DNA from 2 places in the Pelorhabdus sp. sgz311002 genome. Region 1 is predicted to be linked to the other one. Evidence: riboswitches for the same ligand, from Rfam matches in the RefSeq annotation. Region 1 holds a riboswitch; the other holds the start of a gene.
The links. Region 1 has a riboswitch for cobalamin ahead of cobT (nicotinate-nucleotide--dimethylbenzimidazole phosphoribosyltransferase). Riboswitches for the same ligand answer to the same signal wherever they lie in the genome.
Positions count from the first base shown of each region.

Region 2: linked by a shared signal. The riboswitch ahead of AC0NJP_RS02755 (MATE family efflux transporter) and the one ahead of cobT (nicotinate-nucleotide--dimethylbenzimidazole phosphoribosyltransferase) in region 1 are both predicted to bind cobalamin.

Region 1 is NZ_JBWBCL010000004.1:256,765-262,071, reverse strand. It holds gene cobT (nicotinate-nucleotide--dimethylbenzimidazole phosphoribosyltransferase) at 1-1,541, opposite strand, end outside; cobalamin riboswitch at 1,628-1,824, opposite strand; gene AC0NJP_RS08880 (cache domain-containing protein) at 2,005-4,011, shown strand; gene AC0NJP_RS08875 (M20 peptidase aminoacylase family protein) at 4,028-5,146, opposite strand; gene AC0NJP_RS08870 (alpha/beta hydrolase) at 5,231-5,307, opposite strand, start outside.
Region 2 is NZ_JBWBCL010000001.1:533,326-538,632, reverse strand. It holds gene AC0NJP_RS02770 (ABC transporter substrate-binding protein) at 1-941, opposite strand, end outside; gene nikC (nickel transporter permease) at 1,025-1,846, opposite strand; gene nikB (nickel ABC transporter permease) at 1,847-2,770, opposite strand; gene AC0NJP_RS02755 (MATE family efflux transporter) at 2,922-4,262, opposite strand; cobalamin riboswitch at 4,429-4,611, opposite strand; cobalamin riboswitch at 4,724-4,905, opposite strand; gene rpe (ribulose-phosphate 3-epimerase) at 5,111-5,307, opposite strand, start outside.

The DNA of each region.
Region 1 (5,307 bases):
CCGTCGCTTCGGGCAAGCAGGGTCTTGGCTGCAGCCATCTCTTGACTTACAAGTTCTAGGCTGCCAATGCCAATAATCTCGTTTGATAGAGCGGCTTGCTTGCTAAAGTCAACTCCCGCCTGAACCAACTGCCTCACACCTTGTTCTGTAGGAAATTCGGACGCTTCTTCGTGACGGCAAACAAGAATCTCTGCGCCAAAATGCTTGCTAAAGGCTTGAAGCACTTTGAACTTTGCTACAAACTCATTCTCGTTTTCGCTGGATTGGCAAGGACCTGTTAAAATCAACTTCTTGTCGCAAGATCGGGGCCGTGGCTGACCGATAATGCCTGCTAGCTTTCGCCCAAGTTCTTCAAATGCTTTAAGACTCCCCAAAGGCTTGGTTAAATTGTCAAGACGAAGTTGGCATTTTTCCATAGCCGCCTCATCTAAGGGCCTAATACTTGGCAGCTCCGACTCGCTCTGATCTATTGCAGCTAAATTTTGCCGCCAAAAACTGAGGCCCTCTGCTGACTTAAGCCAGTCGCCATCAAAGAGACGACACGCGCCCTTTAATAAATCAACAACGACGGAGGCGCCGATCGCCTCGCCAAGTCTTACGCCAACATCCACACACGCTTCCAGTCCAAGAAAAGATAAGGCAATGCGATGAGCTGGTTCTCCTGACAAATGGGATGACAAAATATAGGGCTGACAACGCGGTGAAATCGCATAGGCAATCATCGCCGCAGCTGTTGTATTCAGTCCGTCGATCACAACAGCCGCACGGTTTGCAGCGCAACCTAAAACAACGCCTGCTAAAGCCCCGATTTCAAACCCGCCAATCTTGCTAAGTACATCGAGACCATCACCGCAATCAATCTGATTTATAGCCAGAGCCTTGCGAACAACCTCAACTTTCACCTTCATGCGACTATCTGATATTCCAGTTCCCCGACCAGTTACAACTTCTGGAGCTAAGCCAGTAAAAGCTGCTACAATCGCTGCACTAGCCGTAGTATTGCCAATTCCCATTTCGCCAAGACAAAAGCAAGTATAACCTTGTCTTACTCTTTCTGTGACCAGAGCAATCCCTGCTTCGACAGCGGCAATCGCTTCTTGCCGCGTCATTGCTGGACCTTCCGTAAAATCTTTCGTGCCATAGGCAATTTTTCGTTGCACAAGACCTGGCACAAAGGATAAATCTCCCGCTATACCCATATCGACAACCACAAGATCGGAACCGGAATAATTAGCAAAAGCATTGGCCGTACCGCCTTGGGCTAGCAGATAATTTGCCGTCATTTCTTTAGTGGTCTCGATCGGATAGGCACTAATACCTTGTTTGGCAACGCCATGATCGGCTGATGCCAAGATAATAGCGCTTTTAGGCGCAAGCGGCCTTTCCTGCCGAGTGATGCCAGCATATTGAACCACCATTTCCGCCAGTTTCCCTAGCTGGCCTTTACTTGACGAAAGTTCCTGCAAATGTCCATTTGCTTGCGCCATAGCGGCTTGGTCAAGCGGCTCTATGTTTTGTATTGCTTGTTGTAATAAATCCACCGAATCTCCCCCATTATCACGATAAATTTTTCATAAAAAAAAGACTTTTGGGAGTTATCGTTCCCAAAAGTCTTTTTTTCCATAAAGACTATCTTACAGTTTAGGCAGGTTTCCTGGCTCCCGATTCATTAGTATCCACGCCTTCCCCGATAGCTGAGTGGCAATTTGTGGAACCTCCTCGGTACAGTGGCGGGCCCGCGCTTACACATGGAAAACCATGCTCAGACTTCCCTATTATCCGCTTTTACCTTCCAAAAGCGGCACCTAAACTAAATTATCTAATTGCCAAAATTATAGCAAGCCGTTGTAAAGGCGTCAAGACTCTTAAAGAAAAACAAGAATAATTTTTGCAATTTTCCTACTAAAAAAAGGAGTTCGCGCTGAAATCGCAAATATTATAGAATAATATTTTTCTTCATTTTTCGACAATTATGTAGAATCGAAAGATTCAAAGGAGGACCCTATGAAACTAGACACGCTAAGCCGTCAGTTTCGTGCGTGGACAATTTTACTAATTTTAGCGCCCAGCCTCCTCACGATGGCAATTTATGCAGCAAATCAAGTCAAACTTACCAAACAGCAGAATTTAGAACTCATCAGCCAACGGGTCGCTTTTCAGGAACGCCTGATTAACTACTGGCTAGATGAACGGGCCAATGACATTCTCAGTCTAAGTGAAATAGAATCCATTCGCCAGCTTGATTATAAGCAATTCTATGATATGCTGCAGTCAGTACAGCATAGTAATAAAAATTTTGATTCTCTATCGTATATTGACAAAGACGGTTACTTCCGTTTTTCTACGCTCAATCGTCCGATTCAATTTCCCCAAGCAACCAATCAGCCTTACTATCAAGCCGCCCTTGCGGGCCAAAGTTCGATCTCAGATATTGTAATTGGTCGCAACAGTGGCCGCTCCATTATCAATTTTTCCTCACCGATTTATGATCATCAGGGACAATTCCAAGGCGTTTTGCTCGGATCAGTCCGAACTCAGACGCTTGAAAACTTACTACGAGATAACTGGATTGGCAAAACAGGCGAAATTCTGCTTATCAATCAGGCAGGCGTTATGCTGACTGAACCGCGTTATCTAGAGCAACTCATTGAATCAGGTCAAGTCGAGACAAGCGCTAAGTTAAAAATGAAGCTGCCCATAGAGAATTTACAATTAATTCAGCTTGGCCAAACAGGTACAGCCTCCTGGATTGACTACCAGGGAAAGAACGTGCTAGTAGCCTATCATGCTTTGCCAGAACGAGGCTGGACGCTTATTGGGTCCATACGTGAAGAAGAAGTTATGGCCCCATTGTATCAACAGCTGAAAATCATGGGAATTGAAATGCTTTTGCTGCTATTATTTATCTACCCGATTGCAATCTGGGCAACCCGTCAATTGCAGCAACCAATCACTTGGCTAACTGAGCAGGCCAACCGAATTGCCAATGACGACTTCCGTTCACTCCGTGGTTCTGATGCCATGAATATGCCACAAGAACTGCGTCTGCTCTGCCAAACTTTCATTGCTATGAGTCTTAAGATCAAAGATACGATTGGTCTGCTCCGCGAGAAAGAAGCACAGCTTGAAGAACAAGTCGAAAAAATCCAAACAGTAAATGCCTGCCTTGAAGGTGAAATTTCCGAACATCAAGCAACACAAAATTTGCTCTACCATTTAAACATCAATCTGGAAAATAAAGTACTTGAACGGACTTATGAATTGCAGGATGAACTGGTGCTGGCAGGACGTGTCCAAAAATCAATGCTGCCAATCGCCCAGGAAAACGACAAAGTAAAGATCATTCCGCTCTTTGAACCGCTAAACATCGTAAGCGGCGATTTTTACGGCTATCAATGGTCCGCCGCAGGCGACAAATTGCATGGTTATTTACTTGACGTGACAGGTCATAGCGTAGCCGCCGCACTCCATACCTCAGCAATCAGCAGCTTGCTCACGGAAACTATGACCAAAAAAGGCGATTGGACGCTAGATTCGCTCTATGAACTAAACGAATATCTACTACATTATTTTCCTGATAACACCTTTGCAGCTTTACTTACTTTCACCTTTGACTTTAAACAGCATACTTTATCTTGCATGTCTGGCGGCATTAACTATTTTTGGACTGCTAGCAAAGCCGCAAGTACCATGATTACTTTACCAGGAATCTACCTTGGCATTACTAAGAATCCTGAATTTGGCACGATCACGCTACCGCTCGAAGACGATGCTGCCTTTTATCTCATGACTGACGGCCTCTATGAAAGCCTACAAGGCGAAGTGAATGCTCACTGCCACAATTTTGACGCTGCCGTACAAAAGCTACGAGACCTTAGTAAGAACAAACCTCATGACGACTGTTCCGCCTTGTGTTTTGCCATAAAGTCCTTGCAAAAAGATACACAAAATCGACAGCTACTTAATAATCAGCAGCCGCCTGATTCTGTGTATCAAAGAAAAGAAAACTAGTATTCAATAAATGGGTCTATGCTTTTATTCCCAGCAGTTTATTGACAATATAACAAAGAACCGCGATTCCGTCGCCTAAAGCAGCTTGATCAAACTGCATATTCGGGCTATGAAGTCCTGGTGTTAAATTTGCGCCTAAACCAATATAGCCTGCTTTTAGCGAAGGCTTATGCTTTACAAAGTAATGGAAGTCTTCGCCGCCTGGCGTTGTAATTGGATCTAACAGGCCCTCTTTACCTAAAACAGCCGTAATCGCCTCCGCTGCTAATGCTACCATGGCAGAATCATATTCAGCAGCAGGACAACCGCCAATCAGTTCGATCTTCGCCGTTGCGCCCACTGTTGCCGCTCCATTTTCGATCGCCCGAATCACTTTTTGCTGCAATTCTTCCATCACTGCATTGTTTTGCGCTCTCAGGTCAAAAGCCATTGACGCTTTATCAGGAATTGCGTTTAAAGCAGCGCCGCCCGCCATCAGCTTCGTCACCTTAGCCGTAGCCGGAATCACAGGATTTACGTGAATTGCGTTTACTGCGCTAACAATAGCGGCAGCTGCCTCAATGGCATTCACGCCTAAGTGGGGTCTAGCGCCATGAGCTGCCTCTCCCGTAATTTCTGCTGTCATCATATAACTGGCGCCATGGCAAAGCGCCGGAGTTGCCTCGCCAAGCTTTGCTTCCTGAATATGGCGTAAATGAATACCAAACAAAATATCTACATCATCAATGGCGCCATCTTCAATCGTCTTTAAAGCGCCAAAAAGTTTTTCTTCAGCTGGCTGAAAAATGATCTTCAGCTTGCCTTGTTGCAATCCTTTGGCCGCCACGGCTTCCGCTGTAGTTAATACCATCGTACTATGAGCGTCATGACCGCAGGAGTGAATCGCACAAACCTGGCCATCGATCATATGAGCCAGCGCATCCATATCAGCACGTAGCCCCAAAGTTGGCCCAGGATTACCGCTATCTAAGACACCGACAACGCCTGTTCCGCCAATCCCTCGCGTCACAGAAAAACCAGCTTTTTCTAAGGCATCGCCTAAATAGGCTGCCGTTTTTACTTCTTCAAAACCAATTTCCGGTATAGAGTGAAGATAGGTCCATACTTCTTTTGCTCTTGCTGCTAAATCTGTCATTTTATCACCTTCATCGTAGAATAAAAACCTTCATAAAAGAGTTGGATTTGTCTTTATAGTAGCTTGACTGAAATTAAAAGTCAATTATTGCAAAAAAGCAAGAACCTGCTCCAAATAAAGTTCTTTCGCTTTATGAAATCCTTGCACATGCTTGGCACCAG
Region 2 (5,307 bases), on a different contig from region 1:
TTAGCCCGTTCCATATTGTAACTGTTCGGATCAGTAAGCTGGTCAAAACCATAATCCATGGAGGGAGGTACGGGCGCTTTGCCTTCAATAAAAGTTCCCTTCAAAATCACTTCGTTATAGGCTTTACGGTCGCAAGCGCTAATAAAGGCGGCGCGCACCTTGGGATCGCCCAGCACGCCTTTTTGATTAATTCGGGCAAGCACTGTGCGAAGCGAAGAAATTCTATCAATGTGATACTTTGTACTATCGTTAAATAGACCGATGTCGCCTGCCGCAATATTAACCGCTAGATCTATTTCGCCTGATTGCAAAGCCATTGCGCGGGTATTAGGATCATCAATCGAAGGAATTTCAACGGTTTCATAAGGCACTTCTCCATCCCAGTAGTAGGGATTTTTTACCATGACCGCTTTGTCTTTGACAAAGGATTTGCACATATAAGGACCTGTGCAAATAGGGCCTTCTTTCGCAAAATTACGCTGCGCCTCGGCCGATACATCGACAATCAAAAATAGAGGATCAGCTAAAAAGCCCGGCAGATTTGGTTCCGGCTTCTCTGTACGGATCGTGAGCTGTTGCCCATCAGCCAACATTTCTGTATATTTAAAAAAGGTTACTGCCCGTTTATTTTTGGCAAAGGCCCTTTCTAGCGAAGCCTTGACGGCAGCCGCATCTAGCGGTTTGCCATTTGAAAATTTTACGCCATCTCTAATTTTAAAGGTCCAGGTCATATGATCACTGCTGATTTGCCAGCTTTCGGCCAACCAAGGCGTTACTTTCATTTTTTCGTCAAACTTTACAAGACTTTCTCCCATGCCATACCGCATGACAACCCAACCAAAATAATTTTCTGTTGGCTCCAGAGAGTCGGCAAAATTTGTTACCCCAAACTTCAGCGTTTTCTGATCAACTTCCGACTTGCTGCTCCCGCATCCTGCCATAACACTTACGGCCAGGCAAAACAATAAAGTTACACAGATGAATTTAGTCCATTTTTTCACAGAATTCTCCCTCTCTCATTTCCTCAATTTGCTTTCTGTGGATCCATAATGTCTCGTAGGCTATCACCCCACAAGTTAAATATTGCTACAACCATCAAGATAGCGATCCCTGGATAAAGCATAAGCCAAGGGGCAGTTTGGATATGCTGTCTCCCTTCATTGAGCATCAAACCCCATTCCGGAGTAGGCGCCTGAGCGCCGAACCCTAAAAAAGATAGCCCAGCAAGTTCCATGATCATCGTGCCAATATCCATCGCCGCTGTTACCACAATGGTCGGTAAAGCATTCGGCAAAATATGATGCCGCAAAATTTGCAGCGGCTTTGTGCCATTCGTTACTGCTGCATAAATAAAATCACGCTCACGCAATTTCAAGGTAAGACTGCGTCCCAATCGAGCATATTTAGTCCAGCTAACCACTGCTAGGGCTAAAATGGTATTTAGTATATTTCCGCCCAGCATACCGGCAATAGCAATCGCCAGCACGATTCCCGGAAAGGCTAACATCATATCAACTAAACGCATGAGCGCCATATCCACTTTACCGCCTAAATAGCCGGAAAGAATGCCAATAAACGTTCCTATCCCTGAAATAAGAACAACTAGGGATAAAGTCATAAGCAGAGACGTCCGAGCTCCATAGAGGATTCGGGTCAAGCAGTCACGGCCCAGTTTATCTGTTCCAAGTACATGTTCAGTCGATGGTGCCAACAGCGAATGCCGCATGGTCGCCTCATAGGGGTCATATGGCGCTAGCCATGGCGCAAAAATGGCAATAGCAGCAATTAACAGTACTAAAAACGAATACAATCCAAACAAAAATTTGTCTTTTTCCCTAAGTGACACTTAGTTCCCGCCTTTCTTCAGCCGTGGATCAAGCAAAGTATAAGAAACATCCACTAATAAATTCATTGCTGTATATAACACGGCGATCCAAAGCACAAACCCCTGTACCAGAGGATAGTCACGCATTTCAATAGCATGCACAGCCATCTTGCCAAGCCCCGGCCAGGAAAAAACCATCTCAATTACAGCCACCCCGCCCAGAAGCCACCCAATAGATAGCCCCAGCAAAGTAATGAGCGGTAAGCAGGCATTCGGCAGCACATGCCGCCAAATAATTTTTTTCAGAGGAAGTCCTCTAGTCTTTGCACCAATGATATAATCTTGCCCTAGTTCCTCTAGTACGGCAGTCCGCACCTGCCGCGTATATTTTGCAGACATGGCAATCGCTAGGGTAAACGCGGGCAATACGATTCGGTCCAAAGACACTACACCGCCAGCAATAGGAAACAGCCGTAGTTTCAGGCCAAAAATATACAATAAAATAAGTCCTACCCAAAAACTCGGCATGGACACGCCCACAAAAGAAAAACCGCGAATCAAATAATCTACGGCGCGATTTCTATATACAGCGGAAAGAATACCGCAAGGCACTGAAATAAGTAGCATCATAACAAGAGCTGAACCTGCTAGCGCCAATGTACCAGGCAAACATTGCCAGAGCCGCTCAGCTACAGGCATTTTTGCCGAATAGGACATGCCCATATCGCCTTGTAAGACACCAGTAACCCAGAGAAAATACTGAACATGAAATGGTTGATCGAGACCTAACTGAGCCCTTGTCTCCGCAATTGTTTCTTCCGACACAATGGTATCTCCTACCTCTAGCAGCATAGCTACTGGATCCCCTGGTGAAAGATACATTAGGCAAAATGTCAGAAAGCTTACGCCAATAAGGGTAATGCCCATTTGCAGCAAACGCTGCATAAATTGTTTTTTAGTCAAGACACCCGCTCCTTTGTTTTAGCTATATTGTTATTTGGGAACAACGCTTCTTTTTATTAACGCTTCTTTTTATTAACGCTTCTTTTTATTAACGCTTCTTTTTATTAACGCTTCTTTTTATTAACGCTTCTTTTTATTTTTCTGCAATGACTGCAACTTTTTTGTTAAGCCCTGGTAAATAGATCCAAAGAAATATCGATCTTCCCAGGCTGAATACCGTAAAGGCCAACCATATGCCATGGTTTCCTAAGAATGGTTCTCCTAATAAAAAAACAATGAGACAGCCCAATAGCGAATAGAGCATAGAATTCCTGATAGGAGTCGACAATGTTGCGCCTGCAAAAATGCCATAAAGCTGCAGCCCCCAAACAGCGCTCAAAGGAAATAGACCGACCCAATATATATACAGGTCAGCTAGTTGCTTCACTTCACTAAGATTAGTAAAAAGTCCAATCACCGCGTTTTTAAATAAACAAACCCCGCCAAACAAAAGAAATGCCGTAACCCAGCCCCAAAATGCAGTTAATTGGACTGTACTTTTGTACAACTTACCATCTTTTCCTCCTATGGCTTTCCCCACTAATATTGTAGCGGTATTGCCGATCCCGCCGAGCAAATTGGCCATAACAAAATGAATTTGCATCAATACAGCATTAGCCGCTAGTACAACCTCCCCATATCGCATGCCGTATATAGCCATCAGATTATATACTGACAAGAGGCATACTGTTCGTATAAATAAATCCCTATTGACCTTCATCATGGCGGTGAACGCCGCTATATTACAGAATATCGCCAAGGAAATCCCGGTAATTGACACTTCTTTGATATGGTAAATCAAAACAAGCCCTAGGACCGTAGCCGCTATTTCCGAAATGAGGGTTGCTGTTGCCACACCATCGGCAGCCATGCCCCCTATCCGAACAAACAGTAATACCAGTAAAATATTCAAGATGTTCATGAAGATCTGTAAACACAGGGACAGTTTGACTTTAGACATGCCTGCTAGCCAGCCATTCATTACATAGCCAGTCAATACAAAAGGCGCTCCCCAAATTCGAATATCATAATAGGTTTCTGCTAATGTCCTGACAGCATCACTCGGTGTCACTAGCATAAAAGCGGCAATTTTGATTGGATACTGCAAGACTACAAGCAGTACGCCCAAAATAAAAGCAATCGCCATAGGCCGCAACAGCGCAGAGGTAATAGTCTTTTTATCTCCTGTCCCACTAGCCTGCGCACTAAACCCAGAAGTACTAATCCTAAGAAAACCAAGCAGCCAATACATAGTATTGAAAATCAAAGTAGCAATTGCTACGCCGCCAATATAAGCCGCCTGAGGGAATCGCCCCATGACAGCCGTATCGACTACGCCAAGGAGTGGTGTTGAAATGGAAGAAATAATCAATGGAACAGCCAAGCTGAGAAATTTTTTATTATCACTACTCATTGCTGCAGCAAAAATGGTCACGATACCTCCATAATATTTTCATAATTTACACAAGAGACTGTACATTTGGTAAAACACACAAAAAAATCTCCTGACGTAAAGTCAAGAGATTTGAAAAATAATTAAAATGTTTGCTAAAAAGCATCTGTCAATTATCCAAATCCCCTCCCCGTCGCTCGCAGGTATAGCGGTGATTATAAAATAGGCAGTTCTCCTGGCTCTAGATCATAGTTTATCCAAACCTTCCCAAGACGTTTGTCTCAGTGGTATTTTTTTGGACTCACTCCCTATTACAGTGGCGGGACCGCGCCGGTACTTCACCGGACTTCCCTATTAAGCCCTTGCGGGCACCTACTTTGACATATTTAATTAACCCCTGCTCGGAAATACTAAAAAACCTCCCTGCATAAAACAGGGAGGTTTGGCATCACAAGATAAATTATTCTCATTTAATCCCCTCCCCATCGCTCGTGGGTAAAAAAACGGTGACTGACAGATAGGCAGTTCTCCTGGCTCTAGATCATAGTTTATCCAAACCTTCCCAAGACGTTTGCCTCAGTGGTATTTTTTGGACTCACTCCCTATTACAGTGGCGGGACCGCGCCGGTACTTCACCGGACTTCCCTATTAAGCCCTTGCGGGCACCTATCCCAAACTATGCAATTTTCATTATACATCATTTTACATTTCATAATTAGTATACCATTTATCACAATATATGTCAAACCTTTCAAAATATTGCGTGTTTAATTTATAATAGTATCAAGATAAACTCAAAAACAAAAACGCTTAAATCCTTTACATTCCAAGGGATTTAAGCGTTTTTCATTTTATAAATAGTAAACAGGAACATATCACCGTTAAGAAATTTAGCAGCCTTTTAAAGCGCGAATCACTGCTGCTTGATCTTTCGCGGAAAAAACAGCTGATCCAGCGACTAAAACCGTAGCGCCTGCTGCAGTAACAATATTGGCATTAGCAGGGCTGATGCCACCATCGACTTCAATTTCCGTTTTGAGATCCCGCTCTTCAATCATGCGGCGCAAACGTGCAATCTTATCGGTTA